DNA from 3 places in the Streptomyces venezuelae genome. Region 3 is predicted to be linked to each of the others. Evidence: riboswitches for the same ligand, from Rfam matches in the RefSeq annotation. Region 3 holds a riboswitch; each other region holds the start of a gene.
What was found. Region 3 has a riboswitch for thiamine pyrophosphate ahead of thiO (glycine oxidase ThiO). Riboswitches for the same ligand answer to the same signal wherever they lie in the genome.
Positions count from the first base shown of each region.

Region 1: linked by a shared signal. The riboswitch ahead of thiC (phosphomethylpyrimidine synthase ThiC) and the one ahead of thiO (glycine oxidase ThiO) in region 3 are both predicted to bind thiamine pyrophosphate.
Region 2: linked by a shared signal. The riboswitch ahead of DEJ47_RS27860 (thiamine ABC transporter substrate binding subunit) and the one ahead of thiO (glycine oxidase ThiO) in region 3 are both predicted to bind thiamine pyrophosphate.

Region 1 is NZ_CP029193.1:4,066,743-4,072,669, forward strand. It holds gene DEJ47_RS18805 (hypothetical protein) at 1-69, shown strand, start outside; gene thiC (phosphomethylpyrimidine synthase ThiC) at 187-2,001, opposite strand; TPP riboswitch at 1,994-2,148, opposite strand; gene DEJ47_RS18815 (YibE/F family protein) at 2,220-3,659, shown strand; gene DEJ47_RS18820 (SsgA family sporulation/cell division regulator) at 3,737-4,180, opposite strand; gene DEJ47_RS18825 (IclR family transcriptional regulator) at 4,295-5,008, opposite strand; gene DEJ47_RS18830 (DUF5326 family protein) at 5,307-5,528, opposite strand; gene DEJ47_RS18835 (cupin domain-containing protein) at 5,747-5,927, opposite strand, start outside.
Region 2 is NZ_CP029193.1:5,991,088-5,997,014, reverse strand. It holds gene DEJ47_RS27865 (ABC transporter permease) at 1-1,494, opposite strand, end outside; gene DEJ47_RS27860 (thiamine ABC transporter substrate binding subunit) at 1,470-2,570, opposite strand; TPP riboswitch at 2,647-2,763, opposite strand; gene rlmN (23S rRNA (adenine(2503)-C(2))-methyltransferase RlmN) at 2,816-3,922, opposite strand; gene DEJ47_RS27850 (hypothetical protein) at 4,634-5,116, opposite strand; gene DEJ47_RS27845 (hypothetical protein) at 5,522-5,872, shown strand.
Region 3 is NZ_CP029193.1:2,072,654-2,078,580, reverse strand. It holds gene pknB (Stk1 family PASTA domain-containing Ser/Thr kinase) at 1-1,254, opposite strand, end outside; gene DEJ47_RS09630 (thiazole synthase) at 1,441-2,244, opposite strand; gene thiS (sulfur carrier protein ThiS) at 2,250-2,462, opposite strand; gene thiO (glycine oxidase ThiO) at 2,459-3,685, opposite strand; TPP riboswitch at 3,683-3,796, opposite strand; gene DEJ47_RS09615 (NAD(P)/FAD-dependent oxidoreductase) at 4,020-5,198, shown strand; gene DEJ47_RS09610 (Rv2175c family DNA-binding protein) at 5,264-5,629, shown strand; gene thiE (thiamine phosphate synthase) at 5,672-5,927, shown strand, end outside.

The sequences.
Region 1 (5,927 bases), 2.0 Mb from region 3:
CGCCCGAGCTACTCGAGCCCCGACTTCTCCAGCCCCGACTTCGGCGGGCCCGACCACAAGCCGGAGTAGCGGGTCGGCCGAACCGCACCGCTACGGGGCTGTACCACCCGCTTCGTGGCCCCGCCGCCCCTCTGGGGCGGGACCACGGAGCTTCGGTCGGCGATCGCTCTCAGTCGACGATCGCTCTTATTCGGCGATCGGCAGATAGACCCGGTTGCCCGCGGCTGCGAACTCCTTGGACTTCTGCTCCATGCCCGCCTCGATGTCCTCGGAGCCGAGGTCACCGCCATGCTGGCGCCGGATGTCCTGCGAGATCTTCATCGAGCAGAACTTCGGCCCGCACATCGAGCAGAAGTGCGCCGTCTTCGCGGGCTCGGCCGGCAGGGTCTCGTCGTGGAACTCCCGCGCCGTGACCGGGTCGAGGGCCAGGTTGAACTGGTCCTCCCAGCGGAACTCGAAGCGTGCGTCCGAAAGGGCGTCGTCCCAGTCCTGCGCGCCCGGATGCCCCTTGGCGAGGTCCGCCGCGTGCGCCGCGATCTTGTACGTGATGACGCCCGTCTTCACGTCGTCGCGGTTGGGCAGGCCCAGGTGCTCCTTCGGCGTGACGTAACAGAGCATCGCCGTGCCCCACCAGCCGATCATCGCGGCGCCGATGCCGGAGGTGATGTGGTCGTAGGCGGGCGCGATGTCCGTGGTCAGCGGGCCGAGCGTGTAGAACGGCGCCTCTTCGCAGATCTCCTGCTGGAGGTCGATGTTCTCCTTGATCTTGTGCATCGGGACGTGACCGGGGCCTTCGATCATCGTCTGTACGTTGTGACGCTTGGCGATCGTGTTGAGTTCCCCGAGTGTCCGCAACTCGGCGAACTGCGCCTCGTCATTGGCGTCCGCGATCGAGCCGGGCCGCAGGCCGTCACCGAGCGAGTACGTCACGTCGTACGCCGCGAGGATCTCGCAGAGCTCCTCGAAGTGCTCGTAGAGGAAGCTCTCCTTGTGGTGCGCGAGGCACCAGGCGGCCATGATCGAACCGCCGCGCGAGACGATGCCGGTCTTGCGGCGCGCGGTGAGCGGTACGTACGGCAGGCGCACGCCCGCGTGGACCGTCATGTAGTCCACGCCCTGCTCGGCCTGCTCGATGACCGTGTCCTTGTAGATCTCCCAGGTCAGCTCCTCGGCTTTGCCGTCGACCTTCTCCAGGGCCTGGTAGAGGGGGACGGTGCCGATCGGCACGGGGGAGTTGCGCAGGACCCATTCGCGAGTGGTGTGGATGTTGCGGCCGGTGGAGAGGTCCATGACCGTGTCGGCGCCCCACTGGGTCGCCCAGGTCATCTTGTCCACCTCCTCCTCGATGGAGGAGGTCACCGCGGAGTTGCCGATGTTCGCGTTCACCTTCACCAGGAACTTCTTGCCGATGATCATCGGCTCGATCTCCGGGTGGTTCACGTTGGCGGGGATCACCGCGCGGCCCGCGGCGACCTCTTCCCGCACGATCTCCGGGTCCATGCCCTCGCGGATCCCGATGAACTCCATCTCGGGCGTGATCTCGCCGCGCCTGGCGTACGCGAGCTGCGTCACCGCCTGACCGTCGCGGCCGCGCCGCGGCTGGCGGGGGCGGCCGGGGAAGACCGCGTCGAGGTTCTTGAGCCCGCCGCGGGGCGAGGTGTGCTTGATGCCGTCGTCCTCGGGACGCGGCGGACGGCCCACGTACTCCTCCGTGTCGCCGCGGGCGATGATCCAGTTCTCCCGCAGCGGCGGCAGCCCGCGGCGGACGTCGGTCTCGGCCGACGGGTCGGTGTACGGACCTGAAGTGTCGTACAGGGTGACGGCCTTGCCATTGGTGAGGTGCACCTGGCGGACCGGCACACGCAGGTCGGGGCGCGAACCCTCGACATACGCCTTGTGCCAGCCGATGGACTTCCCGGCCTCGTCGCTCCGGACCTGACCGTTCTGGTCCTTCTGGTCGTTCTGCGTCGAGGCAGGCGTGCGTGCGTCCGATGTGGTCATGAGACCTACTCCCTACGCCGGCATTACCCGGTAACAGGTTCGGCGGTCGACGCAGCGAATCCCGTACGGCTCGTGCACTTTTGTGCCGCTTCGTACGGAGGTCAGCGCCCTCTCAGCCCGGTGCTCCGAGCTCCCGCGATTGCAAAGGTGGCTCCACGCTAGCGTCATGTCGGGCGCGCTGAACAGAGGGCCCCTCCCGTTCTTGCGATGATCGGGCAGTGACCACCACAGAGCCGCCGCCCCCGCCACCCCCGCAGCCGCCCGTCTCCGGGACGCCTCCGGAGGGCCATGGACACGGCCACGGACACGGGCATTCCCACAGCCACGGCCCGGCCGCGCCGGTCTCCCAGCACCTCCGCAAGGTCATCGCGGCCGTACTGATCCCCTTCGCCACCGCCGTAGTCGTCGGACTCGTGGTGCTCTGGCCCGGAGGCACGCCGAGCCACGAACGCACCGGCGTCGGCTTCGACCGGCAGACACAGGCGGCGAAGGTCACGAAGGTGCAGGAGCTGCCCTGCAAGGACCTCAGCCCCTCGCAGACCCCGCCGAACGGCGACACCTCCACCGCCGAGGGCCAGTCCGCGCAGTCCACGGCCACGGGCATCTGCAAGAAGGCCACCGTCGAGGTCACCAGCGGTGAGGACAAGGGACGCACCTTCACGGAGATCATCCAGCCGGACTCTCCGCGCCAGCTGAAGCAGGGCCAAGAGGTGGTGGTCGCCTACGAGCCCAAGGCCCCCGAAGGACTGCAGTACTCCGTCACCGACGTGAACCGCAAGATCCCGATGGCGCTGCTCGCCGGAATCTTCGCGCTCGCCGTCGTCGTCGTGGGCCGGCTCCGTGGCGTGATGGCCCTGGTCGCCCTCGCCATCAGCTTCATGGTCCTCACGTTCTTCATCCTGCCGGCGATCCTTCAGGGCTCGAATCCCCTGGTCGTGGCGGTGATCGGAGCGAGCGCCATCATGTTGATCGCGCTCTATCTCTGCCACGGCCTGACGGCCAGGACCTCCGTCGCGGTACTCGGCACGCTCATCTCCCTCCTCCTCATCGGCCTGCTCGGCTCGCTCTTCATCGGCTGGGCCGCTCTCACCGGCAACACTGATGACAACACCGGCCTCATCCACGGCCTGTATCCGTCCATCGACATGAGCGGTCTACTGCTCGCGGGCGTCATCATCGGCTCGCTCGGCGTCCTCGACGACGTGACGGTCACCCAGACCTCAGCGGTATGGGAACTGCATCAGGCCAACCCGACGATGGGCTGGCGCGGCCTGTACCGCGCGGGCATCCGCATCGGCCGCGACCACATCGCCTCGGTCGTCAACACCCTCGTCCTCGCCTACGCGGGCGCCGCGCTGCCCCTGCTCCTCCTCTTCTCCATCGCCCAGTCCAGCGTGGGCACGGTGGCCAACAGTGAGCTGGTCGCCGAGGAGATCGTGCGCACTCTGATCGGCTCCATCGGCCTGGTCGCCTCGGTACCGGTGACGACCGCGCTGGCCGCCCTGGTCGTCTCGGCGGACCGCTCCACCATCCCCGACCGCTCCACCGTGCCCGGCCGCTCCACCGCCCCCGGCCATTCCACTGCCCCCGGCCGGCCTTCGACGGCCGGGGCGACCCGAGCTTCCCGCGGAGGGAAGGGACGGCGCCGCAAGCGTTAGCTTCCGAACTCACAGAGCGTCGGCCTCGCGAAAATGCACCAAAATGCTGTCGCCCTGCGCCCGTTGACGTCAGTAGTTCAACCCGCGCTCTGGGCCTCCGCGAGGATGCGGTCGAGCGTCTCGTCGAGGTGCGCATCGAAGTCGGCGAGCGCCCGCTCCTGCCCCAGCGGCACCAACTTGTCCGTCCGGTCGAGGAAGGCGAGCAGCGGGGGGATGCCCACCCTGAACAGCGCCTGGTCCCCGCCGACCTGAAGTCTGATCAGGGCTTCGTCCAACATCATGGAATCGGTGGGCTCGACGCGCACATCTCCGTCCCCGCACGGCCTGCCCACCCCGTCGATCAACAACTCCCGCCCGAAGGCCCAGGTCACCGGGGCATCCCCCGGCAGGTGGAACGTCAGCCGCACGGCATAGGGATCCCCGAGCTCGTAGCGCAGCTCCACCGGGATGCGGAACGACAGCTCCTCGGAAACGAGGAAGCTCATCATGACCTCTGCCTGTACCGTCTCGGTCTCGCCCATCGCGCGCCCTACCCCGTCACTTGGCCCTCATGGCCCTCAAGCGGCCAGGAACCAGCTCCCTGACACCCTCCGCATCTTGCTTAACGTGAACGCCGCATCACAAGGAGTGAGTTTTCAGATGCTGATAGAGAAAGCGAGTGTCCCTAGTAGCTTTCCGATCTCCCGTTGCAACTTCTCAGCTGCCGGCAGCAGTCGGTCGGCCTGCGAGGAGGAGACAGAAATGGCCATGGTCGCCGCGGTGTCGCCGGCCATGATCGGGACCGCCGCGCAGAGTGTCCCGAGCGCGTACTCCTGCCGCTCCAGGACGGGCCGCATGCGCTCCATGGAGTCGAGCCGCCGGATGAACGTCCGATCGTCCCGGACCGTGTAGCGCGTGATCGACTGAACCGGGTAGCGGTCGAGGTGGTTCTGCCGTGCCTCGTCGTCGAGTTGGCCCAGCAGGCACTGTCCGATCGCGTGGGCGTGCCCGGTCTCCCGGAAGTCCGCCCACTCCTCGACGGCGGGGTTTCCCGGGGTGTCCGCGACAGCCACGACATCGATCTCCCCCTCTCGGTAGACGGCGAAGTACATGGGGACGCCGAGGGTGTCCCGCAGGTGCGCCAGAGTCTCGTTGATCCGTGCGTGCCGCTTCTGTTGAGCTCCGCTGCTGCTCAGCCGCTCGGCTGCCTCACCGAGCACGAACAGGCCCTTGTCCCGGCGCAGATACCCCTCGTGGGTCAGGGTGCGGAGCAGGTGGTACGCGGTGGGGAGGGCGAGGCCCGCTTCTCGCGCCAATTGCTTGGCGGGTGCCCCGCTCTGGTGCGACGCGGCGGCTTCCAGGAGCCGCATCGCCCGCTGCACGGAGCCGATGAGGGTGGGGCCGACGGCGGGGTCGGTGCTTGTGTCGACCGGTGAGCTGGTGGTGTCCACCGGTGAGCTGGTGGTGTCGACCGCGGCCAAGGTTCACTCCCGAAGCGCGTGAAGCCCGCCCGCCCGTGCCCGGTAGCGAGGGAGGAGCGGTGTACGTACGTGCGCCCGTCCGTGGGGGGTCGACCCCCACGTCGGATTTCGGACTCTAATCCTCGGCAGCCGTCTTACGGTGCCTCACCGGGAAACTTCCCCCGTCCGAGGGAACTTTCGGGGAAATTCACCAGTCCGTGCGGGAGGAGGACGAGCCGGATATGAACTTCCGTACGACATAGATGAGTCCGCCGACCAAGGCTACAAATATGAGCGCCTTGAAGAGCAAACCGACCACGAATCCGACCACGGTCGCTATCAAGCTGCCGAACACGACGAGTGCGACGACCGGAACGGCCACCCACTTCACCCACCACGGCATTCCCGCAAAGATCTCCTTGGTTGCCATCGTCCTTACCTCTCTCCGCTCTGCTTCCTGAATCTCCGCAGGGTTCCCGGCTTCTTGCATTCGATGCTAGAGCGCCGACGGGCTCCGCGGGGGCCTCGGATCCCTTGTCCTCCCCTGATCCAACCCCTAGGGAACCCCGAGGTCGCAGCCCTGAGGAGGTCGACCTGAGGGGGAGAGCGGAGCAGTCCGTGGTGGACGGCGGACGAGGTAAGGGCTCGTCAGGACTCCGGGGGAGAGAACACGACCAGCACCCTCAAATCCTCGCTGATGTGGTGGAACTTGTGGGCGACACCGGCCGGCACATAGACGACGCTGCCCCGCGCCACCTGCGTCGTCTCCATTCCCACAGTGATCGCCGCGCGACCGCTGACGACCATGTACACCTCGTCCTGCCGGTGC
Region 2 (5,927 bases), 3.9 Mb from region 3:
GCCGAGCGAGACGGCGAAGGCGAACCCGGCGGCGATCAGCAGTGCCCGCCACACCATCGGCAGGTCGACCTCGCGCCACGCCCGCAGCGGCGAAGCCCCGAGCACGGCCGCCGCCTCGCGTAGCCTGCCGTCCACCGCGCGCAGGACGGGCAGCATGGTGCGTACGACGAACGGCACCCCGACCAGGGCCTGGGCGAGCGGCACCAGGATCCAGGAGGACCTCAGGTCCAGCGGCGGCTTGTCGAGCGTGATCAGGAACCCGAAGCCCACCGTCACCGCGGAGACGCCGAGCGGCAGCATGAGCAGCGCGTCGAACCCGCGCACGAGACGCCCCGCGCGCCGGGTGAGGGCGGCGGCCGCGAGCCCCCCGATCAGCACGGTGATGCCCGTGGCGACCACCGCGTATTGCAGCGAATTACCGATGGCCTCGATCGGCGGCACGAGGAAGGCGCCGCCGTCCGCCGAGGTCAGCTCCTTGTAGTACGCGACCCCGAAGCCTTCGGGACCGTCGAAGGACCGCTGCACCAGCACGCCGAGCGGCAACAGGATCAGCAGCACGACCGTCACCATGACGAACGCGAGCAACGTCCACTGCCCGGCGCCGCGCGGCCTGCGTGCCACCGCGGAGGCGTCGACGAGCTTCAGCGCGCTCTCGCGCCGCCGCACCGTCCACGCGTGGATCGCCAGGATCAGGCCGACCGCGGCGAACTGCACGAGAGTCAGGACGGCGGCCGTCGGCAGGTCGAGGAGTTGCGCGGTCTGCCGGTAGATCTCCACTTCGAGCGTCGAGTACGCGGGTCCGCCGAGGATCTGCACCACGCCGAAGGAGGTGAAGGTGAAGAGGAAGACCATGAGCGCGGCGGCCGCGACGGCGGGCGCGAGCGCGGGCAGCGTCACCGTCCGCCACGCGGCCCACCGGGAGGCGCCGAGCATCCGCGCGGCCTCCTCCTGGCGCGGGTCAAGCTGCGACCAGAGGCCGCCGACGGTCCGTACGACGACCGCGTAGTTGAAGAAGACGTGCGCGAGCAGGATCGCCCACACCGTGGTGTCCAGGCGTACGCCCCACAGCTCGTCGAAGAGCCCGCCCCGCCCGATCAGCGCGAGGAACGCCGTGCCGACGACGACGGTCGGAAGCACGAACGGCACGGTGACGACGGCCCGCAGCACCCGCTTGCCGGGGAAGTCGAAGCGCGCGAAGACGTACGCGCCGGGGAGCGCGATCAGGAGCGTGAGCGCCGTCGACGCGAGCGCCTGCCAGGTGGTGAACCACAGCACCTGCCGGATGTCGGACTGCCCGAGGACGTCCGTGATCCGCCCGAACCGCCACACGCCGTCGACGTGCAGCCCGCGCGCGACGATCGCCGTGACGGGATAGGCGAAGAAGAGTCCGAAGAACGCGACGGGCACGGCCATCAGACCGAGCCGCGTCGCGCTCCCGCGCCGGGACCCCGCGCGTGGGCCCGGTTTCGCTACTTCAGTACGAGCGAGGTCCACGACTTGATCCACGGCTCGCGGTTGTCGGCGATCTTCTTCGGGTCCATGGTCTGCGGGTCGTCGACCGTCACGCCGTGCTCGGTGAACAGCTTCGGCAGCTTGGTGCCCTCGCGCACCGGGTTCACGAACATGTTGAGCGGCATGTCCTCCTGGAACTCCTGGCTCGCCAGGAAGTCGAGGAGCGCCTTGCCGCCCTTCTCGTTGCCCGCGTTGCTGAGCAGGCCCGCGTACTCGACCTGGCGGAAGCAGGTGCCGGTGGCGACGCCGGTCGGCGCCTGCTTGGGCTGCGGCTCGCCGTACAGCACCTCGACGGGCGGCGAGGAGGCGTACGACACCACGAGCGGCCGGTCGCCCTTGGCCTTCTTGCCACCGGCGGACCCGGAGAACTCCTCGTTGTACGCCTGCTCCCAGCCGTCGACGACCTTGACGCCGTTGGCCTTGAGCTTCTTCCAGTAGCCGGCCCAGCCGTCGTCCCCGTACGCGGCGGCGGTGCCGAGCAGGAAGCCGAGGCCGGGCGACGAGGTCGAGGCGTTCTCGGTGACGAGCAGGTTCTTGTACGCGGGCTTGGTCAGATCGGCGAAGGACTTCGGGGGCGCGAGCTTCTTGTCGGCGAAGTACTTCTTGTCATAGTTGACGCAGATGTCACCGCTGTCGACGGGCGTGACCCGGTGCTTGCCCTCATCGACCCGGAACTCGGCCTTGATCTTCTCCGAGCCCTTGACCTCGTGAGCCTGGAAGAGCCCGTTGTCGAGCGCCCGGGAGAGGAGCGTGTTGTCGACGCCGAAGAAGACATCGCCCTGAGGGTTGTCCTTGGACAGGATCGCCTTGTTCACGGCAGCGCCGGCGTCACCGTCCTTGAGGACCTTGACCTTGTACCCGGACCGCTTCTCGAAGTCCTTCAACACGTCCTTGGAGACATTGAAGGAGTCGTGACTGACCAGCGTCACACTCTTGGAATCGGACGTCCCGGACCCGCCCCCGGAGCTGCCGCACGCGGAGACGGCGACGAGCCCGATGCCCACCGCCACGGCGGTGAACGTGACCTTCTTGGTGCTCCCTGACTTGGTGGTGCTCACTGACTTTCCTCCTGGGTGACCAGGAGAAGACGCGGCCCCGCCCGCGCACCGACGGCACGCGGGCAGGGCGCTACAGCTTGAGTGATGCCCGAACTTCCTACCCAGAATGACCTGGGCGAGGTTCAGAGGGTCTGCGGCCCACCTGTCCAAGTGACCGCACTCTCAGCGCTGTGGCGCTCCCCTGTCGGAATATGCAGATGTGTGTACTCGTACGCAGCGGTACGCCCGCCAGACTACCTCTCGACCTACCGCTCGGCCGCCGCCAGCTGGCCGCACGCCCCGTCGATCTCCTGACCACGGGTGTCCCGAATCGTGACGGGCACACCGTGGGCGGCGATGGCCTCCACGAACGCCTTCTCGTCCTCGGGCCGCGAGGCCGTCCACTTCGACCCCGGCGTCGGGTTCAGCGGAATGAGGTTGACGTGCACGGGCTTGCCCTTGAGCAGCCGCCCGAGCCGGTCACCACGCCACGCGTGGTCGTTGATGTCACGGATGAGCGCGTACTCGATGGACAGTCGGCGCCCGGACTTCGCGGCGTACTCCCACCCGGCGTCCAGCACCTCCCGCACCTTCCACCGCGTGTTGACCGGTACGAGGGTGTCGCGCAGCTCGTCGTCCGGCGCGTGCAGCGAGATCGCGAGCCGGCACTTGAAGCCCTCGTCGGCGAACCGGTGGATGGCGGGCACGAGCCCCACCGTCGACACGGTGATACCGCGCTGCGAAAGACCGAGACCGTCGGGCTCCGGGTCGGTCAGCGCACGAATGGCACCGACGACCCGCTTGTAGTTGGCGAGCGGCTCGCCCATCCCCATGAAGACGATGTTGGACAACCGTGCCGGCCCACCCGGAATCTCGCCGTCCCGCAGCGCCCGCATGCCGTCGACGATCTGATGCACGATCTCGCCGGTCGACAGGTTCCGGTCGAGACCGGCCTGCCCCGTGGCGCAGAACGGACAGTTCATGCCGCAGCCCGCCTGCGAGCTGATGCACATGGTGACCCGGTCCGGGTACCGCATGAGCACGGACTCGACGAGCGTCCCGTCGAACAGCCGCCACAGCGTCTTGCGCGTCGTGTCGTCGTCACAGCTGATGTGCCGCACCACAGACATCAGATCGGGCAGCAACGCGTCCCGCAGCTTCTCGCGCGCCCCGGCCGGGATGTCGGTCCACTCGGCCGGGTCGTGCGCGTACCGCGCGAAGTAGTGCTGCGAGAGCTGCTTGGCACGGAACGGCTTCTCGCCGATGGCGGCGACGGCTTCCTTGCGCTCGGCGGGCGTGAGGTCGGCGAGGTGCCGCGGGGGCTTCTTGGCACCGCGGGGCGCGACGAAAGTGAGTTCTCCGGGTACAGGCATGGTCCTTCCAGTGTCGCAGATCCACATCGCTGACCTTGGCTCACGGAGATCGGTGTAGGTCATCACTGCCCGTCATCGGTCGTTGTGGGCCCTCCTCGCACGGCCCACAGGTCACAGGCCTGAAAGTGCCTTCATGCTCACCCCGCTGCGGTCACCGACTACGAGAAGCAGCTCTGCCTCACCTCCCGGCGCCGCGACGCCGCCCAGGGCAAAGGCTCCGTCGCCAGGCCTGCCGCGCGCGGGGAGTGGGGGTGGGAGATGCCACCCAACGTCATCGACCACGCCGCCTGAGCCGACAACAGATCGGGATCAAATTCCCTAAGACGCCCATCGGACGGACACGAGCTTCGTCGCACGGGCTTTTGATCCGGAACCCATAACGGAGCACAGACATACGCAGTGAGAACGACACCTGCACATACAACTGAAAATGAGGCAGAGCCTGGGACCCGCACGTCCGAGAGGATGCTTTACCCCGAGGTGAAACATGCCTTTCACCTCGGGGTGCGAATCACCTTCGGCCTCTAGTTGCAACCCAGAAGACCAACAGGGCGCCCGGTACAGCAATAGCCAAATAGAATAGGGCCGACTGAGCCACGCTTCCGTCATCTGCCACAAATTCGCTACCGATTAGCAGGACGAAGAAGAAGGCGAATGCGGCGACGGCCGTTCCGATAGCTGATGGGGTGCGCATGCTCCCCTCCTAGGCGTTTAGTAGCACTTGGCGCCCTTGAACTTGGCAAGGTAGGTGAACTTGAACTCTACACCCTTCTTGCACTTGTCGATCTTTTCGTTGCCCATGGATACAACCGCGGCGTAGACGCCTGCGGCGACGGCTCCGCCGATCCCTCCGGTGATGGCGCCGATGAGACCGGCTGCAGTAGCCGCAGACCCAGCATTGACGGCCTTGGCCTGAGACTTGCTCAGCTTCACGTAGACGTACCAACCAAGGCTGACACCACGCGCCACGACCTCGGTCGCGTCAGCCTCCGGCACCTCACCCTTTACCACCGTGACGACCGGGGAATCTTTGAACGCCTCGACAGCCTCTTCGTAGGTGTATCCCTGCGAGGCGAGGTCCAGGTAAGCGCCACCATCGTCAACTGCCGCAACTGCGGCGGGCTTTATTTTGCCCTGCCTGGCAGTTGAGGCAGACGCCGCAGGGGCAACCGCAGCCAGCAGCGCACCAGTCATGACTGCCGAGCAAGTTGCCTTGAAAACACGGGACTTGATCACTCGTAACCTCTGCCTTCATAACGCTAGGGATTCCTCGGGGTGTTCGGACCAAAGGACCGTAGCATGATCAAATCTTTGCCAACCTCGCCTCAACGAGGCAAGACGACGGCACGTCAATTCTGCTGCCATGTAGGGAAGTTGCAGAACTCTCCAGTGCGCGCGTACCCGCCAGAGCTGGAGCCCGGTTCATTTCGCTTTTGCGCATTTGAGATCCAATCGAAATCTACAGCGCTGTAGAACAGGCTCAAATGGTTCTAAATGGCTCAAAAGCAACTACCCGTTCGCGATCACCACGAGCGCTTCAGGCACGAGGCCCCTGAACTCGTCAGCCACAGCCCGTTAGGTCCCCCCGGTCTGACCCACGTGCCGTTACGGACGAGCCCAGCCGCCCAGAGCCAACTCCGGCCGCTCTTCCTGGCCTTCATCTGCACATCTGCGGCGGCGAAGGGCTGGCAGGCCGACCGGCCCGCACCCCACGCCCTGTCACAACTCGGAGGCTTCACCATGCTGTTGGGAAAGAGCACTCCCACGCGCTACGAGATCAGCATCACCCCCGTCGCCCCCGTCCGGCGGCCCATCTGGTTCTGGGCCCTGATCGTTTTGCTCGTTCTCGCCCTCGCCGCCGTCATCGACGGGCACGACGAGGACGCCAGCCCCGCGCACCGCCCCGAGCACACGCAGACCGCCGACACCCGCACCCACGGCCAGGAGTAGCGCCGTGGCCTGCCGCGAGTGCACCGCGGGACACCCCGTCCTGCTCGACTCCTAC
Region 3 (5,927 bases):
GGCGTCGTCCAGCCGCTGCTTCGCCTGCGCCTCGGTCTTCGCCAGGAGCGGCGGGACCTCGGTGAACTGGCCCGAGTTGATGTACCAGACGCCGGTGCCGATGCCGAGGACGAGCAGGACGCCGGCTATGACCACGAGTGTGCGCCGGCGCGGGTCGAACCGCCTGCGGGCGGGTCGGGCGGCGCCGGTCGGGCCGGGGGGCGCGGGCGGTCCCGCGGGCGTCGTCGCCAGGATGCTGGTGCGGTTCAGCGCGTCCTCGCCGCCCGTGCCGTCCCCGCCGCTCCGCTCGCCCTCGGCGGGCAGCGGGAGCTGGACGGAGCGCGCGGCGCGCGGGATGACGCTCGTACGGTCCTCGGAGCCGTCGTGGTCCGCCGGGTGCGCCTGCGGCGGGACCGCGTCGAGCTGCTCCTCGGTCAGGGCGGCACGCGCCTCCCTGGTCCGGGCGAGCAGTGCCACCGCGTCGTACGGGCGGATGTCGGGATGGCGCGCCGTCGCGGAGGCGACCAGCTCGTCGAGTGCGAACGCGAGCCCGGGGACGGCCGCCGACGGGGGCGGGACGTCCTCGTTGAGGTGCTGGTAGAGGACCTGGGCGGGGGAGTCCCCGGAGTGCGGCTTGGCGCCGGTCAGCATTTCGTAGAGCACGACCCCGCACGCGTACACGTCGACGCGGGTGTCCGCCGTGCCGTGCTCGATCTGCTCGGGGGCGAGGTAGGAGACGGTGCCGAGGACGGTGCCCGTCGTGTTGGTGACCGTGTCCACCGCGCGGACGAGCCCGAAGTCGGCGACCTTCACGCGGCCGTCGTCCCCTATGAGGACGTTCTCCGGCTTCATGTCGCGGTGCACGAAGCCCGCGCGGTGCGCGGCGCCGAGCGCGGCGAGGACCGGCTCCAGGATGTCGAGCGCGGCCCGCGGCTGCAGCGCCCCGCGCTCGCGCAGCACGTCACGCAGGGTGCAGCCCGCGATGTACTCCATCGCGAGGTAGACGTACGACCCGTCCGTGCCCTGGTCGAAGACGCCGACCACGTTCGGGTGGGAGAGGCGGGCCACCGACTTGGCCTCGCGGATGAAGCGGTCGACGAAGGAGGCGTCCGCCGCCAGCGTCGGATGCATCACCTTGAGGGCGAGCACGCGGTCGAGGCGGGTGTCCACGGCCCGGTAGACCGTGGCCATCCCGCCGACCGCGATGCGCCCGTCGATGCGGTAACGGCTGTCGAGCAGCTGCCCGACGAGCGGGTCCTGAAGGGTCGTGTCCACGGAGGGAGTCTACGAGCAGCCACCGACACGCCGACCGGGGCGGGCACGCTCCCGGCGCTACTGCAGCCGAGCTGTGACAGGCGACGCCACGGGGAACCCCGTCAGGGGCGCGGGGGAACTGCGCGACAAGCCCCCGCCGGCGGTGAGCCGCGAACGGACGGAGTCCCGCACCGAGCCCCGCGCCCTCTAAGACGCCCCGAAGGCCGGCCGCTCCGGATCGAGCCGGGCCATGCCCTCCGCGGGAGAGGACGCCTCCGCGAAGTGCCGGCGCGGAATCCGCCCGGCCCGGTGCGCGAGCCGCCCCGCCTCCACGCCGTACCGCATGGCCTCGGCCATCAGGACCGGCTCCTGCGCCCGCGTCACCGCGGAGGCGAGCATCACGCCCGCGCAGCCCAGCTCCATCGCGATCGCCGCGTCGGACGCCGTGCCCGCGCCCGCGTCGAGGATCACCGGCACGCGCGCGTGCTCCACGATCAGCTGGAAGTTGTGCGGGTTGCGGATGCCGAGACCGGAGCCGATGGGCGACCCGAGCGGCATGATCGCCGCGCAGCCCACATCCTCCAGTTTCCGCGCGAGCACCGGATCGTCGTTCGTGTACGGCAGGACCGTGAAACCGTCGTCCACCAGGGTCTCGGCGGCGTCCAGGAGCTCGACCGGGTCGGGCAGCAGGGTGCGCTCGTCGGCGATCACCTCGAGTTTCACCAGATCCGTGCCGAGCGCCTCCCGCGCGAGCCGGGCGGTGAGGACGGCCTCGCCCGCCGTGAAGCAGCCCGCGGTGTTGGGCAGGACCCGGATGCCGAGCCGGTCGAGGACGGAGAGCACGGAACCCTGGACGCCCGGGTCGAGGCGGCGCATCGCGACCGTGGTCAGCTCCGTGCCGGACGCGACGAGGGACCGCTCCAGGATGTCGAGGCTCGGCGCCCCGCCCGTGCCCATGATCAGGCGCGAGGAGAGGGTGAGCCCGCCGATGACGAAGGGGTCGTCTGCCATGGTGTTCAGCCTCCCTGGACGGCGGTGAGTACTTCGACGCGGTCGCCCGCGGAGAGGGCCGTGGTGGACCACTGCGCGCGCGGGACGACGGTTTCGTTGACGGCGGCGGCGACACCGGAGTGCGCCGAGGAGAGGGTGGCCACGAGGGCTTCGAGCGTGGTGCCCGAGGCCACATCGCGCTCCTCCCCGTTGACGGAAACGGCGAAGGGTGTGCTCATGCGGGCTGCTCCGTGTCGTGCTGCGTGCGGGCCGGGGGGACGATCTCGGAGGACGTGGCGTCGAAGCGGCGCGGGGTGAACGCGAGCGCCTCGTCGGGGAGTTCACCGGTGGTCAGGGCGTGCGCCATCACGTCGCCCGTGACGGGGGTCAGCAGGACGCCGTTGCGGTAGTGCCCGGTGGCCAGGTGGAACCCGTCGAGCCGCGTCGGGCCCAGCATCGGCGCGTTGTCGGGCGAGCCGGGGCGCAGACCCGCGCGGGTCTCGGTCAGCGGCAGCTCGGTGATGCCGGGCACGAGCTCGTGCGCGTCCCGCAGGAGTTCGTACACGCCGCCCGCGGTGACCGTGGTGTCCCAGCCGAGCTCCTCGCTGGTCGCGCCGACGACGAGCTCGCCGTTCTCGCGCGGCACGAGGTAGACGTGGCTGCCGCGCACCACGGCCCGCACGGTGCGGCTCAGGAACGGGGCGTACGGCTTCGGCACCGACAGGCGCAGGACCTGGCCCTTCACGGGCCGCACGGGCGGCAGGACGTCGTCCGGGACGCCCGCGAGGCGCCCGCTGAGGCTGCCCGCGGCGAGGACGGTCAGGCCCGCGGCCAGCTCGGTGCCGTCCGCGAGGACGACGCCGTGCGCCCGGTCACGTACGACGGAGAGGCGCTCGGCCCACGCGCGGTGGAAGACCACACCGGCCCGCTCGCAGGCCGCCACGAGCGCGCCCGCGAGCCGCCGCGGGTCGATCTGGTGATCACCGTCGACCCGCAGCCCGCCGCGCACACCCGGCGCGAGCATCGGCTCCAGGCGGCGGCACTCGCGGCCGCTCAGCCACTCGGACTCCAGGCCCGAGCGCTGCTGCAGGGCGTGCAGTTCGCGCAGGTGGGCGCGGTCGTCGGAGTCGAGGGCGACGGCGAGCGTGCCGCACGTGCGGTAGCCGAGGTCGTGGCCGCTCGCCTCGGTCAGCTCGTCGGCGAAGGCCGGATAGCGCCCGGCGGACGCGATGTTGAGGCCGAGCAGCGTCTGCTCGCCGTAGTGGAGTTCGGTGACGGCGGCCAGCATGCCCGCCGCGACCTGGGCGGCGCCGCCGCCCGGCTCGGGGTCCACGACCGTCACGGACAGCCCGCGCTGCGCGGTCCGCCAGGCCGTGACCAGGCCGATGACGCCGCCTCCGACGACCAGGACGTCCGAGGTGGCGGATGGTGATGCCGTGGCCGGTGTCGTACGTGAATGCATGGGCGTCCAGCCCCTCCCTTCGCCGGCATGACCCGGATCAGGTTCGTACGGTCGGAGGCCGTCCCAGCCTCCCTCTCAGCCCGGTGCGTCCGGGCTCCCGCGAGTGCTCTGCACGGGTCACCCTAGCCCGTCGCCCCGCGCGGCAGTAGGGGAGCTGTCCGGGTTTGGACGATGACGGTGTGTCAGAGATCTCCCCGACCGCACCTGAGGGCGCTCTCGACAACCGTCCTACAGTGATCGGGTGAGCGAGCAGCAGAGCCAGAGCGAGCAGCAGCGGCCGGGCGGACAGCACGGGCAGACCGGGAAGCAGCGGCAGGCGGAGCGGCGCGTCGTCATCGTCGGCGCGGGCATGGCCGGCGTGCAGACCGCGGTGGCCCTGCGCGAGCAGGGCTTCGCGGGCCCGGTCACCCTCGTCGGCGCCGAGCCGCATCCGCCGTACGACAGGCCGCCGCTGTCCAAGGCGGTGCTGCTCGGCAAGGCGGACGGCTCGGCCTTCGACATCGACTTCGAGGCGCTCGGCATCGAGCTGGACCTCGGCCGCGAGGTCACCGGCGTGCGCCCCGCGGACCGCGAGCTGGACACCGCCGACGGGCCCGTCGCGTACGACGTCCTGGTCCTCGCGACCGGCGCCGAACCCATCCGCCTCCCCGGCACCGAGGGCGTCCCCGGCGTGCACCTCCTGCGCACCCTGGACGACGCCGAACGGCTGCGCCCGGTCCTCGCGGGGCAGCACGACGTGGTGGTCGTCGGCGCGGGCTGGATCGGCGCGGAGTTCGCGACCGCCGCGCGCGAGGCGGGCTGCTCCGTCACCGTCGTCGAGGCCGCGGGCAGACCGCTCGCCGGGGCGCTCCCCGAGGAGGTCGCGGCCCCCATGGCGGGTTGGTACGCGGACTCCGGAGCGGTGCTGCGCACCCACGCGCGCGTGGAGCGCGTCGAACCCGGTGCCGTCGTCCTGTCCGACGGGACCACGCTGCCCGCCACCGCCGTCGTCGTCGGCATCGGGGCGCGGCCCGCGACGGGCTGGCTCGCGGACTCAGGCATCGAGCTCGGCGCCCACCGCGAGGTCGTCACCGACGAGGGCCTGCGCACGTCGGCGCCCGACGTGTACGCGGTCGGCGACTGCTCCTCGTTCCCCTCGGGCCGGTACGGCGATCGGCTCCTCGTGCATCACTGGGACAACGCACTTCAGGGGCCGCGCACGGTGGCGGCGAACATCATCGGCGAGACCCCGGCGGCGTACGACCCCGTGCCGTACTTCTGGTCGGAGCAGTTCGGCCGCTTCGTGCAGTACGCGGGCCACCACGCCGGTGCCGACGAGCTGGTGTGGCGCGGGGACCCGGACGGCATGGCCTGGTCGGTGTGCTGGCTGCGGGACGGCGCCCTGGTCGCGGTCCTCGCCGTGGGCCGGCCGAGGGACCTGGCCCAGGGCCGCCGTCTCATCGAGTCGGGCGCGCGCCTCGACCCGGCGCTGACGGCGGACCCGGCGATCCCCCTGAAGAAGGCGGTCCTGTAGCGGGGCGCTCACCTGGGGAGCGGTGCCACCCGGTGCGTGTCAGTGGCCGGAGATACCCTTGACCCGTGACCGAGATTGACGCAAAGACCGATGCTCTCGTCCCCGAGTGGCTGCACCTCCCCGACATCGCGGAGATGCTCGACATCGAGGTGACCCGTGTGCGCCAGCTGGTCAAGGAGGGCCAGCTGATCGCCGTGCGCCGCGGTGAGAACCGGGCGCTCCAGGTGCCGGCCGCCTTCATCGACGGCGACAAGGTCGTCAAGGGCCTCAGCGGCACCCTGACGCTCCTCCGGGACGACGGTTTCTCCGACGAAGAGATGCTCGAATGGCTCTTCACCCCCGACCCGAGTCTGCCCGGCACCCCCGCGCAGGCGCTGAGCGAGAATCGCGGCACGGAGGTGAAGCGCCGCGCCCAGGCGCTCGCCGTCTGACACAGGCTCTGAACACACGACCGACAACGGGGGGACTTATCCATGGCCGCAGACCGCCGCGACCGGCTCGCCGACGCCAGGCTCTACCTGTGCACGGACGCCCGCAGGCGCCAGGGGGACCTCCCCGAGTTCCTCGACGCCGTCCTCGCGGGCGGCGTCGACATCGTGCAGCTGCGCGACAAGGGCATGGAGGCCGGTGAGGAGCTGGAGCACCTCCGGGTCTTCGCGGACGCCGCCCGCAGGCACGGCAAGCTCTTCGCCGTGAACGACCGCGCGGACGTCGCCCACGCCATCGGCG